Regions from separate parts of the Streptomyces sp. AHA2 genome, predicted to be linked through region 2. Evidence: riboswitches for the same ligand, from Rfam matches in the RefSeq annotation. Region 2 holds a riboswitch; each other region holds the start of a gene.
The links. A riboswitch is a leader RNA that binds a small molecule or an ion and turns the genes downstream of it on or off. The one in region 2 is predicted to bind cyclic di-AMP.

Region 1: it holds a riboswitch for cyclic di-AMP, as region 2 does, so the genes downstream of both, Q5694_RS25330 (M23 family metallopeptidase) here and Q5694_RS27905 (transglycosylase SLT domain-containing protein) in region 2, are expected to answer to the same signal.
Region 3: it holds a riboswitch for cyclic di-AMP, as region 2 does, so the genes downstream of both, Q5694_RS22765 (M23 family metallopeptidase) here and Q5694_RS27905 (transglycosylase SLT domain-containing protein) in region 2, are expected to answer to the same signal.

What each region holds. Positions count from the first base shown of each region.
Region 1 covers NZ_JAUQWJ010000014.1:65,776-71,311, forward strand. The annotation lists gene Q5694_RS25325 (GntR family transcriptional regulator) at 173-868, opposite strand; gene Q5694_RS25330 (M23 family metallopeptidase) at 1,059-1,847, opposite strand; cyclic di-AMP (ydaO/yuaA leader) riboswitch at 1,861-2,025, opposite strand; gene Q5694_RS25335 (M16 family metallopeptidase) at 2,216-3,604, opposite strand; gene Q5694_RS25340 (M16 family metallopeptidase) at 3,601-4,971, opposite strand; gene Q5694_RS25345 (DNA gyrase/topoisomerase IV subunit A) at 5,190-5,536, shown strand, end outside.
Region 2 covers NZ_JAUQWJ010000018.1:115,835-121,370, reverse strand. The annotation lists gene Q5694_RS27915 (LolA family protein) at 1-533, opposite strand, end outside; gene Q5694_RS27910 (polyprenyl synthetase family protein) at 764-1,774, opposite strand; cyclic di-AMP (ydaO/yuaA leader) riboswitch at 2,283-2,452, shown strand; gene Q5694_RS27905 (transglycosylase SLT domain-containing protein) at 2,456-3,244, shown strand; gene Q5694_RS27900 (HAD family hydrolase) at 3,208-4,056, opposite strand; gene Q5694_RS27895 (GNAT family N-acetyltransferase) at 4,194-5,312, shown strand; gene Q5694_RS27890 (glycosyltransferase) at 5,333-5,536, shown strand, end outside.
Region 3 covers NZ_JAUQWJ010000011.1:132,574-138,109, reverse strand. The annotation lists gene Q5694_RS22780 (Glu/Leu/Phe/Val dehydrogenase dimerization domain-containing protein) at 1-1,081, shown strand, start outside; gene Q5694_RS22775 (TetR/AcrR family transcriptional regulator) at 1,143-1,757, shown strand; gene Q5694_RS22770 (SGNH/GDSL hydrolase family protein) at 1,781-2,566, opposite strand; gene Q5694_RS22765 (M23 family metallopeptidase) at 2,813-3,745, opposite strand; cyclic di-AMP (ydaO/yuaA leader) riboswitch at 3,750-3,906, opposite strand; gene Q5694_RS22760 (tyrosine-protein phosphatase) at 4,575-5,372, shown strand; gene Q5694_RS22755 (DUF6126 family protein) at 5,388-5,507, opposite strand; gene Q5694_RS22750 (helix-turn-helix domain-containing protein) at 5,504-5,536, opposite strand, start outside.

The DNA of each region.
Region 1 (5,536 bases), on a different contig from region 2:
AAGGGGCCCGTCCGGATTCGACCGGGCGGGCCCTTCGCATTGCCGGAACACGCAACCGGGGCGCCTGACGGATATACGCGCAGAGGAACGCGGCATTTACGGGGACGCGACAGCGGACAAGAATACTTCCGGACCTCCGGCAATTCCCTGCTCTTTGTATACGGCCCCCGTGTTAATTGCGCCGACTCGCCGTGTTGACGGAATGTTGCGACTTCCTCACCTCGGCGGCGCGTTCCCCGGTGGAGCCGGTCCGCAGCCGGTGCGCGCCGGTCGCACGCTCGACGTGCGCGGCCGTGGCCGCCCGCGCGCGCTCGCCGTCGCCGCGCGCCACGGCGTCCACGATCGCGCCGTGCTCGTTCCAGCACTCGACGGGGCCGGCCGGCGCCTCGACCGTGTACATCCAGGCGATTTTGTGCCGGAGCTGGGTGAGCACCGAGGTCAGGGCGGGGCTGCCGCACGCCTGGGCCAGCGTCTCGTGGAACCAGCCGTCCAGCGAGCGCAGGTCCTCGCCGCCGCCCCGGCGCGCCCGCTCCTGGCCCAGCCGGACCAGGCCACGCAGAACTTTGAGGTGGGCCTCGGTGCGGCGCTGGGCGGCCCGGGCGGCGCCGAGCGGCTCCAGCAGCACGCGCATCTGCAGCAGGTCGGCGGCCTCCTGCTCACCGGGTTCGGCGACCCACGCGCCCGCGTGCCGCCGCGTCACCACGAAGCCTTCGGACTCCAGGGTGCGCAGGGCCTCCCGCACGGGGACGCGGGAGACGCCGTAGCGGCGCGCCAGCAGTTCCTCGGTGAGCCGGGTCCCCCGTGCGTGGACGCCGGCGACGATGTCGTCCCGGATGGCCGTGCACACCGAGTGCGCGGGAATGCGCATGACCGACCTCCGTCTGATTCCCCGAATACGCCGACGCGTGCTCCGCGGCTGCATTGCTCGTGACTCTATTGCAATGTGCCCCGCTTTCCGGCGGCGGACGGAAATCCGGGAGAACTTTTTGGACGACCGGCCGTCCGGGACGTGAAAAGCCCCGGCCGGAGCCGGGGCTTTTCACGATCGCCGGGTGCCGTCAGAGGTTGACGCCGTGCGAGCGGAGGTAGGCGACGGGGTCCATGTCGGAGCCGTACTCGGGGCTCGTGCGGGCCTCGAAGTGCAGATGCGGTCCGGTGACGTTGCCGGTCGCGCCGGACAGGCCGATCTGCTGGCCGGGGGTGACCTGCTGGCCCACCGAGACGCCGATGGACGACAGGTGCCCGTACTGGGTGTACGTGCCGTCGTTCATCTTGATCACGACCTGGTTGCCGTAGGCGCCGCCCCAGCCGGCCTCGACGACCGTGCCCGCGCCGACGGAGTGGACGGAGGTGCCGGTCGCGGCATGGAAGTCGACACCGGTGTGGCTGCCGGAGGACCACAGGCTGCTGCCGGCCTGGTAGCCGGTGGACACGTACGAGCCGGAGATCGGGGAGACGAAGGTGTTCAGGCGCTTGCGCTCGGCCTCGCGGGCGGCGCGCTCCTCGGCCTCGCGGGCCTTCTCGGCCGCTTCCTTGGCCTTCTCGGCCGCCTCGGCGGCCCGCTCGCGGGCGGCCTCCTCGGCCTTCTTCTTCGCGGCGGCCTCCTCGGCCGCCTGCTTCTGGGCGACGGCCTGGGCGTCGATCTGCTCGGCGACGGTGTCGCCCAGGGTGACCACGGGGGTGAGACCGGTCTGCTCGGGGGCGGGCTCGGCGGCGAAGGCGGCCGGGGCGGCCACGGTGCCGATGACGCCGGTCGTGGCGAGGGCCGCGACGCCCGCCGCACGGGCCGTGCCGCGCTGGATGCGGCTGGGACGACGGTGCTTGCCGGTGGCGCGGGTGAACGCCATGAAGTGGCTGGTCCTTTCCTTCCTTCTCGCCTACCGGGTTAGCTGACGGGTTCGGAGCAGGAAGGTCTCCTACGGACCCCCTCGCGGCTCGCGCGGGCGTCCGATTCACCCCAGGGACTGCGGTTGGGTCCCCGGCTCCCCTGGCTCGCGCCGTACGGGGACTCGGCGATGACTGTTCGGTGCCGCGGGTGCGGCGCACTGCCTGACGAACAGCCCGGACGACGCTAAGCGGCGTCACTTTCAATTCCCAAACGGATCCCGGCTTTTGTAGTGCATCCCACAGGCCAGACAGGCAACCTCCGTATCAATTCGGGCATAAGGGAGCCCTGGTGCCTTGGAAGACGACCAGGGCTCCCGCGCGGGTGCCGCTACTCGGCGGTGACGACCGAGACCTCGCCGATGCCGAGGGCCTCGACGGGCGCCTTGATCTGCGCCGCGTCCCCGACGAGGACGGTCACCAGCCGGTCCACCGGGAAGGCGCTGACGACCGCGGCGGTGGCCTCCACGGTGCCGGTCGCGGCGAGCCGGCGGTACAGCGCGGCCTGGTAGTCGTCGGGCAGGTGCTGCTCGACCTGGTCGGCCAGTGTGGAGGCGACGGCCGCAGCCGTCTCGTACTTCAGCGGCGCGACGCCGACCAGGTTCTGCACGGCGACGTCCCGCTCCGCGTCGGTCAGCCCCTCGGCGGCCAGGGTGCGCAGCACCGTCCACAGGTCCTGCAGGGCCGGGCCGGTGTTGGGCGTGTCCACCGAGCCGCTGATGGCGAGCATCGAGGCACCGGTGCCGTCCGGGGCGGACCGCAGCACCTGGGCGAACGCCCGCACCCCGTAGGTGTAGCCCTTCTCCTCGCGCAGCACCCGGTCCAGACGGGACGTCAGGGTGCCGCCGAGGCAGTACGTGCCGAGCACCTGGGCGGGCCACACGCGGTCGTGCCGGTCCGGGCCGGTGCGGCCGATGAGCAGCTGCGTCTGGACGGCGCCCGGGCGGTCGACGATGACGACCCGGCCCGTGTCGTCGGCGGTGACCGGCGGCACCGGACGCGGCTCGGCCCGCGAGCCGGTCCAGGCGCCCAGCGTGTCACCGAGCAGGGCGTCGAGGTCGATGCCGGTCAGGTCGCCGACGACGACGGCGGTGGCCGTGGCGGGGCGGACGTGCTTCTCGTAGAAGCCGCGCACGGCGGCGGAGTCGATCGCGGCGACGGTCTCCTCGGTGCCCTGGCGGGGCCGGGACATGCGCGAGTCCGCCGGGAACAGCTGCCGGGACAGCTCCTTGGCGGCCCGGCGCGAGGGGTTGGCCAGCTCGTGCGGGATCTCGTCGAGGCGGTTGCGGACCAGCCGTTCGATCTCGCTGTCCGCGAACGCGGGTGCCCTCAGTGCGTCGGCCAGCAGGCCGAGGCCCTTCTCGAGCCGGGAGGCCGGGACCTCCAGGCTGATGCGGACCCCGGGGTGGTCGGCGTGCGCGTCGAGGGTGGCGCCGGCGCGCTCCAGCTCGGCGGCGAACTCCTCGGCGGAGTGCTTGTCGGTGCCCTCGGAGAAGGCCCGCGCCATGATCGTGGCGACGCCGTCGAGGCCGGCCGGCTCGGCGTCCAGGGGCGCGTCCAGCAGCACCTCCACGGCGACGACCTGCTGGCCGGGACGGTGGCAGCGCAGGACCGTCAACCCGTTGCCGAGCGTGCCGCGCTCCGGAGCCGGGAAGGCCCACGGCTTGGCCTCGCCCGCCTGCGGCCGGGGGTGGAAGTCCATCGTGGCGAGCTCGGTCACTTGGCCGCCTCCTCGTTGTCGTCGCCGGCCGCGGCTGCGGCGCCGGCGGCATCGTCGGTCTCGTCGGCGACGGGCTCGTAGACGAGCACCGCGCGGTTGTCGGGGCGCAGGCGGGCCTTGGCGACCTCCTGGACCTCCTCCGCCGTGACCTCCAGCACCCGCTGGACGGCGGTCAGGGCGAGCTGCGGGTCGCCGAACAGCACGGCGTACCGGCACAGTTCGTCGGCGCGGCCCGCGACCGTGCCGAGGCGGTCCAGCCACTCGCGCTCCAACTGGGCCTGGGCGCGCTCCATCTCCTCGGCCGTGGGGCCCTCCTCGGCGAACCGGGCGAGCTCCTCGTCGATGGCGGCCTCGATGACCGGCACCTCCACGTCACCGGAGGTCTTCACGTCCAGCCAGCCCAGGGAGGGCGCCCCTGCCAGCCGCAGCAGGCCGAACCCGGCCGCGACGGCCGTACGGTCGCGCCGCACCAGGCGGTTGTACAGGCGGGAGGACTCACCGCCGCCGAGGACGGTGAGGGCCAGGTCGGCCGCGTCGCACGCGCGTGTGCCGTCGTGGGGCAGCCGGTAGGCGGCCATCAGGGCGCGCGCCGGGACCTCCTCCTCGACGACCTCGCGCAGCTGCTCGCCGATGGTCTCCGGCAGGGAGCCGTCGCGCGGGGCGGGCTTGCCGTCGTGGCCGGGGATGGAGCCGAAGTACTTCTCGACCCAGGCCAGCGTCTGCTCGGGGTCGATGTCGCCGACCACGGAGAGCACGGCGTTGTTCGGCGCGTAGTAGGTGCGGAAGAACGCGCGCGCGTCCTCCAGGGTCGCCGCGTCCAGGTCGGCCATCGAGCCGATCGGGGTGTGGTGGTAAGGGTGGCCCTCCGGATACGCGAGGGCGGTGAGCTTCTCGAAGGCGGTGCCGTACGGGACGTTGTCGTAGCGCTGGCGGCGCTCGTTCTTGACGACGTCGCGCTGGTTCTCCATCGACTCCTCGTCGAGGGCGGCCAGCAGGGAGCCCATGCGGTCGGCCTCCAGCCAGAGGGCGAGCTCCAGCTGGTGGGCGGGCATGGTCTCGAAGTAGTTGGTCCGCTCGAAGCTGGTGGTGCCGTTCAGCGAGCCGCCCGCTCCCTGGACGAGCTCGAAGTGGCCGTTGCCCTTGACCTGGGCGGATCCCTGGAACATCAAGTGCTCGAATAGGTGAGCCAGCCCCGTACGCCCCTTGACTTCGTGGCGCGAGCCGACGTCGTACCAGAGGCACACCGCCGCGACCGGGGTCAGGTGGTCCTCGGAGAGCACCACGCGCAAGCCGTTGGCCAGGCGGTGCTCGGTCGCTGTCAGGCCCCCGGAGCCTGCCTGGGCTGTGGCCGTGTGACCCATGGGCATGTACGTCCCTTCGATCGCGGAGCGGTCTTCACAACCGCGGATTCGTGCCGGTCCTGCCACTGTATGCAAGCGCGCGAAGCCCCGGTGAAGTTCCCGGCGCCGGCCTCGGTCCGCGGGCGCGGGCACCGCTTGCCCCGGGTGCTGGTCCCGCTTGTCAGTGCGGCGGTCCACAATGGTCCGCGTCAGATCTGGATCGCAGCAGCAAGGAGCCGGCAGCGATGGCCCGCCGCAGCACGAAGACCCCGCCGCCCGACGACGCGTACGAGGAGCGGATCCTCGACATCGACGTCGTCGACGAGATGCAGGGCTCCTTCCTCGAGTACGCGTACTCGGTCATCTACTCCCGCGCCCTGCCGGACGCCCGCGACGGCCTCAAGCCGGTGCACCGGCGCATCGTGTACCAGATGAACGAGATGGGCCTGCGCCCCGAGCGCGGGTACGTCAAGTGCGCCCGTGTCGTCGGCGAGGTGATGGGCAAGCTCCACCCGCACGGCGACGCGTCGATCTACGACGCCCTGGTGCGCATGGCCCAGCCGTTCTCCATGCGCGTCCCCCTGGTCGACGG
Region 2 (5,536 bases):
GCATCCGGGCTCTGCGGACCGGTGCCGTGGTAGACCTCGTCGGACTTGCTGTCGTAGGCCCAGACGTCCTTGCCGTTGTGGACGATGCTGTACTCCGCGGCGTTCTCCAGCAGGGACACCTTCTGCCGGTCCGGGCCGTCGGCGGCCACGCGCAGGGTGTGCGTGCCGGAGGCCAGTTCGGTGAGCTTCGCGGTCGGGTCGGCGGAGGAGCCGTCGCCGCCGCCCGCGGCGCCGGACAGCAGACCGGACTCCAGACCGCCGAGGTCCGGCAGACCGAGGTCCGTGCTGATCTTCACCGTGCCGGAGAGCTGCTCGACGTCCGACTTCGCGATCTTCTCGATGAGCTGCTGGGCGGTGATCTCCGGGAGGTCGGGGTCGCCGGAGTCGGCGAGCGCGGGGACCAGGCCGATCGTCGCGGCCGCCACCCCGATCACCGTGACGGGGACGATGTAGCGCGCGGCCCTGCGCCGCGCGGAACGCTGCCCGTCGGCCTCCCCGCCGGTGGTGCTGTCGTCGGATGCGTACGGTGCCATGTGTGCCCTACCTCCGTGGTCGGCGGCGGCTGTCCGTGTCGTCCACGCACTCGTCCCTGAGCCGCCATTCTCACCCGAACAGGTGAGGAGTGGTGTCTTCCGTGGTTTCCATCTGACCAAATCGGCCGGCCGGATACGTCAGACCGCGGACTCAACTCCGCGTACTGCTGGGGTATGACACACAGGGGCTGCTTCTCCCCCGACCCGTAGGGGTCGGGAGGAGGCGGCGGCTAACCGGCGCGGTGCACCACGGCGTCGCACAGCTCCAGCAGCGCCGCCTTGGCGGCGCAGTCGGGCAGCGGTGCCAGCGCCGAGCGGGCGTCCTGGGCGTAGCGGAGGGTGTCCTGGCGGGCCTGCTCCAGCGCCGGGTGGGCGCGCAGGCGCCGCAGGGCCTCGGCGTGCCGGGCGTCGTCGGTGAGGTCGGAGTCGAGCAGCTCGCACAGGGCGACGTCCTCGGCGAGGCCGAGCCGGGCGGCCCGCTCGCGCAGCCGGAGCACCGGCAGGGTGGGGATGCCCTCGCGCAGGTCGGTGCCGGGGGTCTTGCCGGACTCGTGCGAGTCGGAGGCGATGTCCAGGACGTCGTCCGCGAGTTGGAAGGCGACGCCGAGCCGCTCGCCGTACTGGGTCAGCACGTGCACGACCGTCTCGTCGGCGCCGGACATCATCGCGCCGAACCGGCACGAGACGGCCACCAGCGAGCCGGTCTTGCCGCCCAGCACGTCCAGGTAGTGCTCCACGGGGTCGCGGCCGTCCTGCGGACCGGCGGTCTCCAGGATCTGCCCGGTCACCAGCCGTTCGAACGCCTCGGCCTGCACCCGCACGGCCTCCGGGCCGAGGTCGGCCAGGATGTGCGAGGCGCGGGCGAAGAGGAAGTCGCCGGTGAGGACCGCGACGGAGTTGCCCCAGCGGGTGTTCGCGCTCGCGACGCCGCGGCGCACGGCGGCCTCGTCCATCACGTCGTCGTGGTACAGCGTGGCGAGGTGGGTCAGCTCCACGACGACGGCCGAGGGCACGATCCCCGGCGCGTGCCGGTCGCCGAACTGGGCGGCGAGCATCACGAGCAGCGGCCTGAACCGCTTGCCACCGGCGCGCACCAGGTGCTGGGCGGCCTCCGTGATGAAGGGCACCTCGCTCTTGGTGGCCTCGAGCAAGCCTTCCTCGACAGCCGTCAGTCCGGCCTGGACATCGGCTTCCAGAGCCTGGTCCCGCACGCTCAGCCCGAACGGCCCGACGTCGGTCACGAGGGGTCTCCTGTCTGCTGGTGTCTGCCGGTGCTTACGCGGATTGTCGATAGGTCGCTGCCCTCACTCGAGTCAGCGTATCCGGTCACGTTTCGATCACCGCCAGCGCCCATGGTTACAGGCCGGGTGGTATCCGATCACGACCGCAATGTTTTCGATCAGGTCATAAGAGCAGACATTTATCGCCTTACCCGCAGGAAGCGTCCTATGCCTGATTTGCCCTTAGAGGTAAGCGAATTCCCGTTTGCGGAATTTGCTCCGGAAGTCGTGATCAGTGAGTTGAGTCACGCCCACCCTTTCACGGCCGCTTCCGGCGGGCAGCTCGTACGGCCTTTCTCCGCGCGCGAGTTGGGGCTTGGCTAACGCAAAGGATCAAGCTGCCCCATACCGGCCGACCAAGGTCAACAAGCGTCATATGTGACTCCCGTGCTTGTTCCCGACATGTGCTCTCGCATACGTTCCCGCCCTGTCCGGCGGACGCCGAATCCTGCCACCGCCCGGACACCCATCAACCGACTCACTCACGCAGGGCAGGAGCGGGGGACCCAGGTAAGTCGCCGGTCCGCACAGCGGAACGGCTCGGGGTGAAGCCGCGCACGGCACACGGTGCCGTACGCGGCCGGGCACCTCCCGGCCCGAACCCGACAGCTCACCTCGCAGGCGCCGGAGAGGAACATCGCCATGCCCGGACGAGGCAAGCACCGTCGCGCCCGAATGAACCCGATCACCCGTGGTGTCGTCGCAGCCGGCACCGGCGGGGCGGCCCTGACCCTGCCGCTCCTCGGCGCGGCCCACGCGAGCGCCGCCGAGCCGCAGAGCGCGTCCGCCGCGCAGGTCCTGCCGCAGGCCGCCCAGCCCGCGAAGTCGCTGACGTACACCGTCACCAAGGGCGACACGCTCTACCGCATCGCCGTCAAGCACGACGTCTCGGGCGGCTGGAAGCAGCTGTACAAGGACAACCGCTCCGTCGTCGGTGACGACCCGAAGCTGATCCACCCGGGTCTGAAGCTGAAGGTGAAGGGCGCCGAGGCCACCGCCCCCGAGAAGGAGGCGACCCGGTCGTCGGCGCCGGCCGAGCCGGCCGCGGAGCCCGCCGCGAAGCCCGCCGGCGGTGTCGCCCAGGCCACCCAGGCCTCCGCGAAGACCTACGCGGACAACCTGGACGGCTGGATCCGCGAGGCGCTGGACATCATGGCGCAGAAGGGGATCCCGGGTACCTACGACGGCATCCACCGCAACATCATGCGCGAGTCGTCCGGCAACCCCCTGGCGATCAACGACTGGGACTCGAACGCGGCCAAGGGCACCCCGTCCAAGGGCCTGCTCCAGGTCATCGACCCGACCTTCGCCGCGTACCACGTGGAGGGGACCCCCTTCGACCCGTACGACCCGGTCGCCAACATCACGGCGGCCTGCAACTACGCGGCCGACCGCTACGGCTCGATCGACAACGTCAACGGCCCGTACTGAGCCGACCCGCCCAGCAGTCGCTCGAGGACGACGGCGATGCCGTCGTCCTCGTTCGACAGCGTGACCTCGTCGGCCACCGCCTTCAGCTCGGGGTGGGCGTTGGCCATCGCCACCCCGCGGGCGGCCCAGTCGAACATCGGGACGTCGTTGGGCATGTCACCGAAAGCCAGGGTGTCCTCGGGCCGCAGCCCCAGGTGCTCGGCCGCCAGCGCCAGGCCGGTCGCCTTGGTCACCCCGCACGGCTGCAGTTCCACCGTGCCCGGCCCGGACATCGTCACCGTCGCCAGTGAGCCGACCACCGACCGGGCCGTCACCGCCAGTTCGTCGTCCGACAGGTAGGGGTGGCGCAGCAGCACCTTGCTGATCGGCTCGCCCCACAGCTCGTCGCGCCGCTCCACCCGGACCGCGGGCAGGGTCGGGTGCGGCATGAGGTAGCCCGGCTCGATCAGCGTCAGGCCGTCCACGCCGTCCTGGTCGACCGCCGCGTACACCTGGCCCACCTCGGCCTCGATCTTGCCGAGGGCGGTCTCCGCGAGTTCCCGGTCCAGCGTGATGGACCACAGCAGCCGGTCCGCGCCGGCGTCGTACACCTGCGCGCCCTGTCCGCACACCGCGAGCCCCGTGCAGCGCAGGTCGTCCAGGAGGGGCCGCACTCTCGGCGCCGGGCGGCCCGTCACCACGAGGTGCTGGGCACCGGCGTCCGCCACCCGCGCGAGCACGGCGAGAGACCGGTCGGACAGGGTGTCGTCGCCGCGCAGCAGCGTCCCGTCCAGGTCGGTGGCGATGAGTGAATATGCGAGGGGTGCGGCCATGATCAGAGAATACGGACAACGCGCCCCATCGTTTCATCGCGCTACGGACACCGATTGCCCGGTTGAAGGCCTCTGCACCGGTTGGCAGCAACATGCTCCGCTACCTACCCGAAGAACCGTCCCGGGCGGTACCTTCCATGTGTCCAGGGGGACTTGATCGGGGGGTCGGGTTGAGCAGTGGACGCATACGTGTGGCCGGGCCCGGGGAGCTCGGCGAGAAGGAGAGGGAGCGCTGGCGTGCACTGCGCGCCGCCTCGCAGGCACCGCGTAACCCCTTCATGGAACCGGAGTTCACCGAGGCCGTCGGCCGGGTGAGGCCGCAGGCCCGCGTCGCCGTGGTCCACGAAGGGGCGGAGCCGGTCGGCTTCCTGCCGTACGAGCGGGGCCCGTTGGGGCAGGGCCGGGCCATCGGACTCGGCGTCTGCGACGCCCAGGGCGCGATCCTGCGGCCGGGGCTCGCGCTGGAAGCGGGCGAACTGCTGCGGGCCTGCTCACTGTCGAGCTTCGCCTTCGACAACCTGGAGGCGGGGCAGCGGCTGTTCGTCCGGCACGCGGCCGAGCAGCACGCCACGTTCGTCGTCGACGTGGAGAAGGGCTACGAGACCTACGAGTCGGTGCTGCGCGGCCGGTCGCCGAAGTTCCTCAAGACGACCCTGGCCAAGGAGCGCCGGCTGGGCCGGCAGGCGGGCGGGCTGCGGTTCGTGTTCGACGAACGCGACCCGGCCGCGCTGCGCACGCTCATGGGGTGGAAGTCGGCGCAGTACCGCAGGACGGGCCGCCGGGACCGGTTCGCGCAGGAGTGGATCACCCGGCTCGTCGGGCAGCTGGCCCGGACCCGGGCCGCGCAGTGCAGCGGCACGCTGTCCGTGCTGTACGCGGATGGGCGGCCCGTCGCCGCGCACTTCGGACTGCGCTCCGCCTCGGTTCTGGCCTGCTGGTTCCCGGCCTACGACCCGGAGTTCGCGAAGTTCTCGCCCGGTCTGGTGCTGCATCTGCGCATGGCCGAGGCGGCGGCGGCCCAGGGCATCGCCACGCTCGACCTCGGTCGGGGGGCCGCCGAGTACAAGGACGCACTGAAGACGGGCGAACTGCCCGTGTACGAGGGCGCGGTGCTGCGGCCGGGGGCGGGCGCGGCACTGCACTGGCTGCGCCGCGAGCCGGTACGCCGCGCGCACAGCTTCGTCCGCGCCCGGCCGCGGCTCGCGGCACTCGCGGCGCGGACCCTGAAGGGCGCGGCCCGGCTGCGCCGTACCTGACACGAGTGGGGGGAGGGCGCATGACCCGTACGGCGCGTGCGCGGGAGGAGATACGGCGGTTCCTGGCCATCGGGGCGGTACAGGTCGCCGAACTGGACCTCGACGGCGGGGAGGCGGTGCTCGTACCGGGTCCGGGCGGTCCCCCGGTCACGTCCGGGGAGGTCTTCGTGCTGGTGCGCAGACGCGGCCGGCCCGTGGGCACGCTGCTCGGGCACGTCCCGCAG
Region 3 (5,536 bases), on a different contig from region 2:
CGGTCTGCGGATGCGGCCCGGCTGCACGCTGGAGGAGGTGACGGCCCTGGCCCGCGGCATGACCCTGAAGGAGGCCCTGCACTACGACCCGGCCGGCCGCTACGTACCCCTCGGTGGCGCGAAGGGCGGCATCGACTGCGATCCGCGCGATCCGCAGGCGTACCCGCTGCTGGTGCGCTACCTGCGGGCGATGCGCCCGTACATCGAGAGCTTCTGGACGACCGGAGAGGATCTCGGGCTGAGTCAGGACGTGGTGGACCGGGCCGCCGCCGAGGCCGGGCTGGTCTCCTCGATCCAGGCCGTGTACCCGCTGCTGGACGACGAGGCGGCAGCGCGGCGGAGGCTGGCGGACGCCTTCGCCGTGGACGTGGACGGCATCGGGCTCGATGAGCTGGCCGGCGGTTGCGGCGTCGCCGAGGCGGCACTCACCGCCCTGGACCGGGCGGGAGTGCCGCACGCGGGCACGCGGGTGGCGCTCCAGGGCCTGGGCACCATGGGCGGGGCCACCGCCCGGTTCCTCTCCCGCGCGGGGCTGACGGTCGTGGCCGTCGCCGACCTGAAGGGCACGATCGCCAACCCGGCGGGGCTGGACGTCGAGGCGCTCCTCGCCGCCCGCGACGCCCACGGCACGGTCGACCGTGCGGCGCTGCGCCCCGGTGACGGCGAACTGCCCGGCGACGCCTGGCTGTCCGCGGAGGCGGACGTGCTGGTGCCGGCGGCCGTGTCGTACGCCATCGACGCCGGGAACCAGGAACACATCACCGCCCGCTGGATCGTGGAGGCGGCCAACATGCCCGTACGGGCGGAGGCCGAGCCGCTGCTGGCGGCGCGCGGGGTGAGCGTGCTGCCGGACGTCGTGGTCAACTCCGGGACGAACGCCTGGTGGTGGTGGACGCTGTTCGGGGACGTCGGCCCCGACGCCGAGGAGGCGTTCGCGCACACGCGTCGCGCGATGCGGGCACTGGTGGGGCGGATGCTGGCCCGTGCGCAGGCCGAGGGGATCACGCCCAGGGCCGCCGCGCACGCGCTCGCGGCGGACCGGCTGCCGGAGCTGGCGGAACGGTTCGGCTGGTACCGCTGAGGCGCGGGACCGGCCGGATCCGTACGGCGGGGGTCCGCGCCGCCGTATATAGGGTGACGGTGTGACGAGAGTCCGGTTGAGCGTCGCCGAGCGGCGCGCGGAGCTGTTGCGGGCCGCCATCGAGCAGATCGAGGCGCGGGGCGTGGCGGCGGTCAGGATCGCCGACGTGGCCTCGGCGCTCGGGGTGAGCAACGCTCTGGTGCTTTACCACTTCTCCTCGAAGGAGCAGTTGGTGGCCGCCGCGTTCCGGCATGCCGCCGAGGCCGATCTCGCGCACCTGCGCCGGCTGCTCGGCCGGCGGGCGCCGGCGCTGCGCCGGCTGCGGTCGGCCGTGCGGTGGTACGCGCCGACGGGCCAGGCCAAGGGCTGGCGCCTGTGGATCGAGGGCTGGGCGGCCGCCCTGCGCGAGCCGGCGCTGCGGGAGGTCACCGAGGACCTCGACCGGCAGTGGAAGGCCGCCCTGACCGAGGTCATGGCGGAGGGCGTGGCGGCGGGCGAGTTCCCCTGCCCGGACCCCCGGGCGGCAGCCTTCCGCCTCACCGCCCTCCTCGACGGTCTCGCCGTCCAGCTGACGTCCTACCCCGGGACGGTCTCCCGGGCCCGCGCCCGGCAGTGGGCGGACGAGGCCCTGGCCCGCGAACTGGGCCTGGAACCGGCCGCGTCGACCGTGCGGTAGCGGCCGGTCCGCCGGCCCGGGTCTCACGCCACGGGAGCGATCCGCATCCGGATGTCGTCCGGGGAGAGCGCTCCCTTGGCCGTCACGTGGTCGCCCGAGGACTGCCCGCGCAACCGGCGCCCGATCCACGGCACCAGGAACTCGCGCGCCCACTGCACGTTGTCCCGCCGTACGTCGAACGCCCCGCGCGGCGGCAGCGGCGGCCAGGCCTGCTCGGGGTCGGCCGGCACCGCCAGGCCCATCACCTGGCCGGCGCGCAGCGCCACCCGCGTGTGCCCCTCGGGGGAAAGGTGCAGCCGGTCGGCGTCCCACGCCCGGCGGTCCTGCACGCTGCGCAGGGACCACAGGTCGAGCACCGGGCAGCCGTAGCGGTCGGCGATGGCGCGGACGTGTCCGTTGTAGGTGGCGATCTTGCCGCGCAGGTGCTTGAGCACGGGCACGCCCCGGGTGTCGAACCCGGTCGTCACCATCACCGTGCCGGCCGCGGCGGTGAGGCGTCGCAATGCCCGCTCGAAGCGCTCGGCCACCTCGTCCGGGTCGGTGCCGGGCCGGATGATGTCGTTGCCCCCGGCGCAGAAGGAGACGAGGTCGGGGGCCAGTTCGACGGCTCGCGGAACCTGGTCCGCAACGATCTGGTCGAGGAGCTTTCCGCGCACGGCGAGATTGGTGTACCGGAAGTCGCCCTCGGGCCGCAGGTCGGCGAGCAGGACGGCGAACCGGTCTGCCCAGCCGACGAACGCCCCGTCGGGGCCGGGGTCGCCGACGCCCTCGGTGAAGCTGTCCCCCAGCGCCACGTACGACCCGATCACTGCTTTGCTGTCACTCTTCGAATCGTCTGCCACAGCCGTTCATGATTCACCCTCGAATGTGACCTACGCGACCGTAGGCAGGGCTTGACGGGCGGTGAGAAAGGCCACTCCTAAAGGATTCGCCAACTCCGGAACAGGCATGTCACCGCAGGCGTTCCGGCATGGACCCGCCACGCACCGAAGGCCGGACCCGGGGAACGGGGTCCGGCCTTCGGTGGCGTGTCAGGCAGGTGCCGGTGCGGTCGGTCAGCCGATGGAGACGCCGTGCGAGCGCAGGTAGGCGACCGGGTCCACGTCCGAGCCGTAGTCCGGCGTGGTGCGGATCTCGAAGTGCAGGTGCGGCCCGGTGACGTTGCCGGTCGCGCCCGACAGGCCTATCTGCTGCCCGGCGGTCACGGTCTGGCCGGCCGAGACGGACAGCTGCGACAGGTGGGCGTACTGGGCGTAGTTGCCGTCGTCGAGCTTGACGACGACCTGGTTGCCGTACGCGCCGCCCCAGCCGGCGGAGACGACCGTGCCCGCGCCGACGGCCTTCAGGGAGGTGCCGGTCGGGGCGACGAAGTCGACACCGGTGTGGTAGCCGCTGGACCACATGCTGCCGGACATGCGGTACGGCGTGCCGACGGTGGCGCCGGCCACGGGCGACGTGAAGCCACTGGCGTTGCTCTGTGCGGCGGGCTCGGCGGCGGCCGGCTTCGCGGCGGTGCCGGCCTTGGCGGAGGTGTCCGCGGAGGACTCGGCGGAGGACTTCTTCGCGGGCTTCTCGGCGGAGGCCTTGGGCGCGGGCTGCGACGGGGCCCGGTCCGCGGCGGCCTTCTCGCCGATCGAGAGCTTCAGGCCCGGGTGGATCAGCGACGGGTCGTCACCGACGGCGTCGCGGTTGTCCGCGTAGAGCTTCTTCCAGCCACCGCTGACGTGCTGGTCGTCGGCGATCTTCGCGAGGTAGTCACCGGCCTTCACGGTGTAGGTGCGGGTGCCGGCGGCCTTGTCGGCGGTCTTCTTCTCCGCGGCCGGGGCGGACTGGACCGCCTTCTCCGGAACCGCCTGCGGGGTGGCGGCGTGGGCGCCGGCGGCCCCCATCAGCGGCAGTGCCAGCGCGGCGCCGCCGGTTCCGGCGGCGGCGATGGAACGGGTGAAACGCTGGGTCTTGGGACGGCGGTGCTTACCCTTCGCGGGCATGGTGAATTCCTCTCCGTCGCCTGCGAGGTGAGCTGTCGGGTGCGGGCTGGAGATGCCCGGCCGCGCCGGAGGCGCGACTCAACCCCAAGCCCGTTCCGGGAACCGGAACAGGCGTCGTACCTGTGGGTCCCCCGCTCCTGCCGTGCGTCGGGTCAGTGTGTGCGGGCTCCGGGCGGCGGCAGGATTAGGCGTCCGTCCGGATCGGTGTGGAACGTAAGCGACCGGGACGCGAAGGGACAAGCGTGTGGTTGCGCGTGACGGTGTTTTTTCTGAGGCGCCGAGGTTTTCACGGTCACCGAGCGTGCTATTTCGATCTTTCCCTTTCCTCAATGCCCCTGATATTCACCCGAATTACGTGCACATGGCGACAACGCATCGTCACGGATATGACGATGGTCACGCGACTCCTCCCCATTTCCCGCATGACCGGGGCACGTTATGACGAAGCAACCTAAGCTCCTCATTCGGACAGAAGGGCCAGTTCCACTCAAGGAGGACGTGGGCCGTGTCCGGACCGCCGCCCGGCCGACCCTTTTCGGACAGCCGCCCCGGCGTCGTCGACCGGACCAGCTCGACGTCCGGAGCCGCGGCCCACGCGGCGAGCGGCCAGGCAGCAGCCGCGTACGTCCGGCTTCGGCACGGTCCGGCAGCATGGATCCACGGATGTGAGCGAGCCCGATCAGGTGCGACCGGGGGGCGGCTCGTCGAATTCCGTGGGGCGTGCCGGCAGCGCCTGCGGACGACTTCATTGCCCCAGGCAGGCATGTCGTATCGTCGAGTGGTGCCCGCCGGCGAGCCGCGGCGGCGGCACCGATGGGGAGGAGCCCTCGTGACACAGCAGGTCCCGTCGACCGAGCCCGAGCTGGCCGGAGTGCGCAACTTCCGCGATGTCGGCGGACTGCCCACCGTGGACGGGCGGCGGGTGCGCCAAGGCGTGCTGTTCCGCAGCGGCCACCTCGCCCACGCGACCGGGGAGGACGCCGCCTTCCTCACCGCCCTGGGCCTGCACACGATCTTCGACTTCCGCAACGCGGCCGACCAGAAGCTGGAGGGGCCGGACGTCACGCTGCCGGGCGTGCGCAATGTGAACCTGCCGCTGAGCGACCCGGCCGACGGCGCCGAGTTCTGGACGATGGTCCGCGACGGCGACCTGGACCAGCTGCGCGCGATCCTGGCCGACGGCAAGGGCGCGGCCCGGATGATCGCCTCGTACCGCTCGATCATCAAGGACCGCACCGCCGAGCACTCGCGGGTGCTGCACGCGCTGGCGCAGGACAGCGTCCCCGCGCTGATGCACTGTGCGGCGGGCAAGGACCGCGCGGGCCTGTCGGTGGCGGTGACGCTGCTGGCGGTGGGGGTCGAGCGGGAGGCGATCGTCGAGGACTACCTGAAGTCGAACGCCAAGCACCGCCGCTACAAGGTCCACCGCAGCAGCTCCCACGCCTCCGCCTACTCCCCCGAGGTCATGGAGCTGCTCAGCCCTCTCTTCGACGCGCGCGCCGAGTACCTGACGGCCGCCTTCGACACGATCGAGGAGACCTGGGGCGGTGTCGACGCCTATCTGGAACAGGGGCTCGGGCTCGCCCCGCAGACCCGGGAGCGACTGCGCGAGCGGCTCCTGGACTGAGGCGCCGGCCGGGGTCTACTTCGCGCCGACCTCGAACAGCAGGTAGACGAACGCGGCGAAGACGTGCCCGAGGACGAGGTAGACCAGCAGGCGCACCCACAGGGCCCGGGGGAACTTCTCCTCGAGGTTGCTCATGTCGTGTCTCCAGGGGTGGGGCCCAGGCA